Regions from separate parts of the Nocardioides maradonensis genome, predicted to be linked through region 1. Evidence: predicted binding sites of a transcription regulator. Region 1 holds the regulator's gene; each other region holds the start of a gene.
The links. The regulator LexA, encoded in region 1, represses DNA repair genes until DNA is damaged. The targets are predictions, from matches to a motif close to TCGAACANNTGTTCGA.

Region 1 (2,262 bases):
CCGGATGCGGATCGGGCCCCTCGTCTTCCCCTACGTCCGCCGGGGTCGAGGCGACGGACGAGACTGCGTGCGCCTCAGGAGTTCGGGACGCGGATCTCCTGGCCGACGTAGACCATGCCGTCCTCGATCGGGTTGAGGTCCTCGAGGCGCTGCACCATGTCACCGGTCTGCGTGCCGGTCGCCGAGGCCGCCTCGCTCGCGATGTCCCAGAGCGTGTCGCCGGGCTGGACCGTCACCACGTGCACGTCGGGCGTGCCGGAGTGGCTGCCCGCGGCGGAGGCGGAGGCGACCACGAGGCCGACGGCGAGCACCGCCAGCAGGCTGAGCGCGAAGACGACGAGCCGGCCGCGGCGGGTGAGCCGCACCTGCGGGCGGGAGACGTACGCGGGGCTGAAGCTGATCGTGCTCATGGTGGCCTCCGGGGAAGTGGATGCTGGTCCGTGTCCGCTCACCCTGACCGAGGCCGCCGACACAACTTCTCGGCCTGGCTTCGATCAGACGTTCGATCGAACACATGGACGAGCATAGAACACGCATTCGACACAACCGCGGCATTTCGTCGCACGCGTGTTCGACGGCGTGTCGCGACACGCCGCATCGAACACCTGTTTGAGATCCACGGTGATCGGCGTTACGTTCGATCCATGACCAAGAAGGCTGTTCGCCCCGTGAGTGAGCTTCCCGACGGTCCGCCCGACGGCACGGGCCTCACCCCGCGCCAGCAGCGGATCCTGACCACGATCAAGAAGGCCATCGACAAGCGTGGCTACCCGCCGAGCATGCGCGAGATCGGCGAGGCCGTCGGCCTGACGAGCACCTCGAGCGTCGCCCACCAGCTCCGCCAGCTGGAGGCCAAGGGGTTCGTACGCCGCGACCCGCACCTCCCCCGCGCCATCGAGGTGTTCCTCCCCGAGACGCTGATGAAGCGCAAGCCGATCTCGAGCATGGCGGAGACGTCGTACGACGAGACCTCGATCAACGACGCCGCACCCGAGCCCAGCAACGTGCCGCTCGTCGGCCGCATCGCCGCCGGTGGCCCGATCCTCGCCGAGGAGCGGGTCGAGGACGTGTTCCCGCTGCCCCGCCAGCTCGTCGGCGACGGCCAGCTCTTCCTGCTGGAGGTCAGCGGTGAGTCGATGATCGACGCCGCCATCTGCAACGGCGACTACGTCGTCATCCGGCAGCAGGCCACCGCCGAGAACGGCGAGATCGTCGCCGCCATGATCGACGGCGAGGCCACGGTGAAGACCTTCCAGCGCAAGGACGGCAAGGTCTGGCTGCTGCCGCACAACCCGGCCTTCGACCCGATCGACGGCACCCACGCCACGATCCTGGGCAAGGTCACCGCGGTGCTCCGCAAGGTCTGACGAAGGCCCCAATCTTTACTCCGCGCCGGGTCCGGGCGGAGGTGTGCATCCCCTAGATTCAGCAGGTGATCCGCACCTCCGGCCGGGCGCGCGTCCTTTCCCTCGTCCTCGCCGCGACGCTCGCCGGCCTCGGTGCCACCGGCGTCGGCGAGTCGGCGCACGCCACGCCCATCGCCGCCGGCCACGCGCGGCCGAGGATGACCCACGCGCAGGCAACCGACGCCCTCTCCCGCGCCGACCTGCTGTTCCACGGCACCCGGGTCCCGTCGCGTCAGGCGCAGCAGCACGAGGACGCCACCATGCTGCTGCGCGACCTGCGGGCGGCGTACCCGACGCTCTCCCCCGCCGAGCGCCGGCAGGCCGACCGGATCCTCGCCCGGCCGGGCCCCTCCGACCACGACCCGGACTTCCCGGTCGTCTACACCGGCACCCAGCACGAGGAGTGCAGCGCCACCCTCCCGCTCTGCGTGCACTACGACCTGGCCTCCGGCGATCCGGGCGGCCACAACGACACCACCAACGGCGTCGACCCCGCGGACGCGGACACGAACACCACGCCCGACTACGTCGACTCGGTGCTCGCCACGATGGAGCACGTCTGGACGACGTACGCCGCGGCCGGCTACCGGATGCCGCTCGGCGACCTGTCGAGCCCCGACAACGGCGGCGACGCCAGGACCGACATCTACCTCGGCGAGCTCTCCCGGTACAGCCTCTACGGCTTCTGCACGAGCGACGACCCCGCCCTGAACACCGAGTTCGCCGGATCGGCGTACTGCGTGCTCGACAACAACTACGCCCATGCGGAGTACCCGTTCCACACGCCGCTGGAGAACCTCGAGGTGACCGCGGCGCACGAGTTCTTCCACGCGGTGCAGTTCAGCTACAACTTCTT
Region 2 (2,262 bases), on a different contig from region 1:
CCGAGGCCGATCTGCTCGACCTGCCAACCGGGTTGGTGGGTCTTGATCCGATGGTGCAGGCGGGTCAACGGAGCGTGGTTGCGGTCGCTTGTCTGACCGGGTGGGCCGCCGGGGTCGAACGGTATGACGTGGTCGTGGTCCAGACGCGTCGTCGATGAGGCGGAGTGGGGGAAGCTGTCGCCACCGGTGCGCAGGATGCCGCGGGTGCGCATCCGGGTGGGGTGTTCGTAGGCGTGGCTCGTCTGGATCGAGTTGAGGTCCAGCACCGGCTGCAGGCGCACGTTGCGGTGACCCAGCAGGTCGGTGACCTGCTGCAGGAGCAGCGGCCCGAGGTCTTCGCACCGTGCGACACCTGCGTCGGCGAGCGTGGCGCGGGTCAGGTGGACGTAGATCGTGGCGTCACGCCGCGGCTTCTCCGGGAGCGTGGGTGCGTCGGGGCCGTGGAGGAGGCGGAGGACGGCGGCGGGGTCGGCCATCAACGCCAACGCTTGGGCGCGGAGCTGGTCGCGGGTGGGCTGATCCTCGCCAGCCGGCTGGTGGGTGGCGAGCTTGTCGGCGAGGTCGTCGAGGAAGGTGTCGACCTCGATGAGGTCGGTGAGGGGGAGCTGGGCGGCGAGCCTGCCGGTGGCGGGCTCGCCGGCGCCGGCTTCCCCTCCGAGGCGGTCGCCCGTGCGGGGTCGGGACCGCCAGACCCCCACCCGCTGTTCGTCGGCGACGATCCGGGCGCGGTGGGCCTCGAGGTCGGCCTCGATCACCTTCGCTTCAGCGACCTGGAGCAGCTTCCCGGCCGGCAGTTGCCAGGCCGCAGCGACCGCGGTGTCGACCAGCGCCGCGCCCTCGAGTGCCAGGGGTCGGGTCATGGCGGCGATCTTGCGGGCGACCCAGACCGGGGTCTTCAACGCCTGGACCTGCTCGAAGAGGAGCGGGAGTCGGTGGCGCAGGTCGAGGGCGTCGGCGGCGAGGTTGCGGGTGGCGATCACGCCGGCACGGCGGGCGATGGCGAGCTCGGCCCAGCCACAGCTCGCTGACCCGGGGAGCGCCGGCGCCGCCGACCTGGACGAGCCGGTCCCCACCAGGCATCGGGGAAGACTGGTCGGTGTGCAGGTCGGCCCAGGCGAGGACGGCGAGGAGCTCGGCGACGTCGGCGTGGTGGCGGGCGTCCACGGCACCGCTGATGGCGGTGAGGATGTGGTGGTGGTCGCCCGAGATCATGGGTCTATTTTAGTCGTACAGGTGTGCGAGACAAGTGGATAAGCCTGTGAGTTAGGTGGATAACCCATCACATTTCGGAAGGCCCGTCCACAGGCTCGCAGGGGGCGGCCGCGGAGCGGCGGCGCGGGCGAAGCCCGTGCCGACTCCGCGCCGTACAAGCCGTGCGTCAGGGACCCGCTGTCAAGGCCGCCGTAGGCGTCGCGCAGCGATGCCGGAGGCAGCCTTGACGGCGGGAGGCGTACGGCTACGGTGCGGCCGCCCCAGACCAGCCCCGAAGAAGGGTGGGTAGGTTCGGCACCGTGATGATCCGCCCCGACACCCTGCTCGCGATCAGGTCCGGCGAGGTCGACCTGGCGTTCCGCCGCTGGGACCGCCCCCGGGTCCGGGTCGGCACGATGCTCCGCACCCGGGTCGGGGTGGTCGAGGTGACGAGCGTCGAGCAGGTGCCGGCCTCGCGGATCACCGCCGCCCAGGCGAAGCGCTCGGGCTCGACCCTGCCGGAGCTCAAGCGGCTGCTCGCGATGAAGGCCGACAAGCCGGTCTGGCAGGTCGGGGTGAGGTACGCCGGCGAGGACCCGCGCACCGAGCTGCGGACCTCGGTCCCGGACGCCGAGGAGATCCAGAGGATCCGCACCCGGCTGGACCGCCTCGACGCCGCCTCGGCCTTCGGTCCGTGGACCCGCACCACCCTCGCCCTGATCGACGCCAACCCGACGGTGCGCGCTCCGGAGCTCGCCGCCCGGGTAGGCCGCGACACCCCGACCTTCAAGCGCGACGTCCGCAAGCTGAAGGAGCTCGGCCTGACCGAGAGCCTCGACATCGGCTACCGGATCAGCCCGCGCGGCGCGGCCGTCATCGACGCCGAGAGCGGCACGACCCGCGACCGCGAGCGCCCCGACGGCACCGCGCTCCCGCGGATCGGCGCACCCGCCACGCGGGCGCTGCGCGGGCAGGGCGTGTGGACGCTGGAGCAGGTCCGGGAGTGGCGCGAGGCCGACCTGGCGGCGCTGCACGGCGTGGGGCCGGTCGCCGTACGACTCCTCCGCTCGA
Region 3 (2,262 bases), on a different contig from region 1:
CATCGGTGGCCTCCCAGACCTGGGCCTCCTGGGCGCCCAGCGTCGACCCGACCTTGGCGGCGAGGCCGGACCACGGGTCGTCGGGGGAGTCGGAGAGGGTCGCGATCAGCCCGACGGCGTCGTCGAGCTGGTCGCGCGCGCGGGCGAAGGCCGCGTTCAGCAGGATCACCAGGACGAACACCACCGGCACGACCAGCAGCTGCTCCGCCATCCGGCCGACCCACCCGCCGAGGTCGGTCGCCACCACGTCCACGCTCCGCTCGTGGACGGCGGGGGCGTAGGGGATCAGCCGGGTGACGACGGCCAGCTGGATGCCGACGTACACCGTCATGAGGAACGCGAGCGCACCGAGTCCGCGCCGGACCCCGCCGTACAGCAGGATGCCGGCGAGCGGGGGCAGGATCGTGGCCCCCACGGTGACGGCGTCGTTCGCGCCGAACTGGTAGAGCCCGATGGAAGGCAGCGCGATCCACCCGTAGACGAAGACGTAGTAGGTCCAGCCGCCCTCGATGCCGCGCTCGGCCAGCCGCCAGCTGACGAGGCCCACGCACGCGGTCAGCACGAAGGGCGCGAGCAGCAGGGAGGTCGTCCACCGGCTGTCCACCTTGTCGCCGCTCATGACGAACGCGACGATCGCGACGACCAGCAGAGGGATCTGGAGCGGCACGACGACGGCCGCGATGAAGGCGGTCTTGCGCGCCGTCGAGTGCTGCGTGAACTCGACGAACCTGCCGACGGGGTCGATCACGAGCCGACAGTACCGACGGCCGCGCCTGCCCGGGCCGGACTCAGAACACGTTGAGAGGCCGGAACTGGACCGAGATCCGCGGCCCGGCCGAGGCGACCTTGGGGACCGCGTGCTCCCAGGTGCGCTGGCAGCTGCCGCCCATCACCACCAGGTCGCCATGGCCCATCTCCACCGCGATGCTCTCGCCGCCGGAGTGGGGCCGCAGGCAGAGCCTCCGCGGGTCGCCGAGGGACACGATCGCGACCATGGTGTCCTGGGTCGAGCCGCGCCCGATCGTGTCGCCGTGCCAGGCCACGCTGTCGCGGCCGTCGCGGTAGTAGCAGCAGCCGGCCGTGCGGAACGGCTCGCCGAGCTCCTCGGCGTACTGCTCGCTCAACGCCTCGCGCGCCGCCGTCAGCATCGGGTGGGGGAGCTCCTCACCGATCATGTAGGTGTGCACCAGGCGGGGTACGTCGACGACCCGGTCGTACATCCGGCGCCGCTCCGCGCGCCACGGCACGACCTCCACGAGGCGGGCGAAGACGTCGTCGGCGTCGGGCAGCCAGGTGCGCGCGACGTCGACCCAGGCACCGTCGCTCAACGGGGTGCGCCCGAGCGTCGCGAAGCTCGGCCCGCCGGCCGGCTCGGCCGCGAAGAGCGTCGACTGGAAGTCCATGCATCCACCGTAGCACTGGATCGAACAGATGTTCGGCAAGGAGGGGACGGCAAAGAAATTCCGATTCCTCGAGTCGCGTGCGCGCCGGACCCCTAGCCTTCGGGAAGTACTACCGACTGGGGGCAGCTGGTGTGAGCATCGCACTGAAACACGTGACCATCCGGGAGTACGTGCGTGCCTTGGTGGCGGAGAGCTCGCCCGGTGCGGCAGCCCCGTCGGAGCGCGACCTCGTCGACCGCTTCGGAGTGGCCCGGATGACCGTCCGGCACGCGCTCGACGCCCTCGTCGCCGAGGGTGTCCTGGAGCGCTTCCCGGGACGCGGCACCTTCGTGGCCCGGCCCCGCCGGGTCCGGTCGCGGGTGTCCGGCCTGACCGAGGACCTCGAGCGGCGCGGGCTGGTGGCGGAGTCCCGCAGCATCATGGCGGCGCGCTGCCCGGCGCCGACCCGGGTGGCCCAGGCGCTCGACGTCGAACCCGGCAGCAACGTCATCCGATGGCGCCGGCTCCGGCTCGCCGACGGGCGCCCGCTGTGCCTGAGCGACACGTTCCTCAACGAGCAGCTCGTGCCCCAGCTCCTCGACGGTGACCTGCCGAGCAGCCTGTACGCCGAGCTCGCCCGACGCGGTCACCGCCCGACCTGGGCCGAGGACGCCATCACCGCGGCGTCGGCCACCCCGGAGGAGGCGCGGCTGCTCGAGATCGAGCCCGGCGCGCCCGTCCTGCGTCACTCACGACGCGCGCTGTGGGGCGACCGTCCGATCGAGCTGTCCCGCACCACCTACCGCGGCGACGGGCACGTCATCTCGCTGCAGTTCGAGGCCTGAGCGCCGCCAGCTCCGCGGCGATGTTGCGGCGGGCC

Region 2: a site for LexA is predicted at 1,226-1,241, ahead of ACYVAQ_RS19500 (HNH endonuclease signature motif containing protein). Genes of this name have one in related genera too.
Region 3: a site for LexA is predicted at 1,424-1,439, ahead of ACYVAQ_RS06575 (alpha-ketoglutarate-dependent dioxygenase AlkB). Genes of this name have one in related genera too.

The regions. Positions count from the first base shown of each region.
Region 1 covers NZ_BAAHAZ010000010.1:192,366-194,627, reverse strand. The annotation lists gene ACYVAQ_RS14045 (LysM peptidoglycan-binding domain-containing protein) at 75-410, opposite strand; gene lexA (transcriptional repressor LexA) at 645-1,367, shown strand; gene ACYVAQ_RS14035 (MXAN_6640 family putative metalloprotease) at 1,433-2,262, shown strand, end outside.
Region 2 covers NZ_BAAHAZ010000019.1:50,242-52,503, forward strand. The annotation lists gene ACYVAQ_RS19500 (HNH endonuclease signature motif containing protein) at 1-1,073, opposite strand, end outside; gene ACYVAQ_RS19505 (hypothetical protein) at 1,512-2,262, shown strand, end outside.
Region 3 covers NZ_BAAHAZ010000004.1:278,819-281,080, forward strand. The annotation lists gene ACYVAQ_RS06570 (sensor histidine kinase) at 1-748, opposite strand, end outside; gene ACYVAQ_RS06575 (alpha-ketoglutarate-dependent dioxygenase AlkB) at 789-1,403, opposite strand; gene ACYVAQ_RS06580 (GntR family transcriptional regulator) at 1,556-2,227, shown strand; gene ACYVAQ_RS06585 (HD domain-containing protein) at 2,202-2,262, opposite strand, start outside.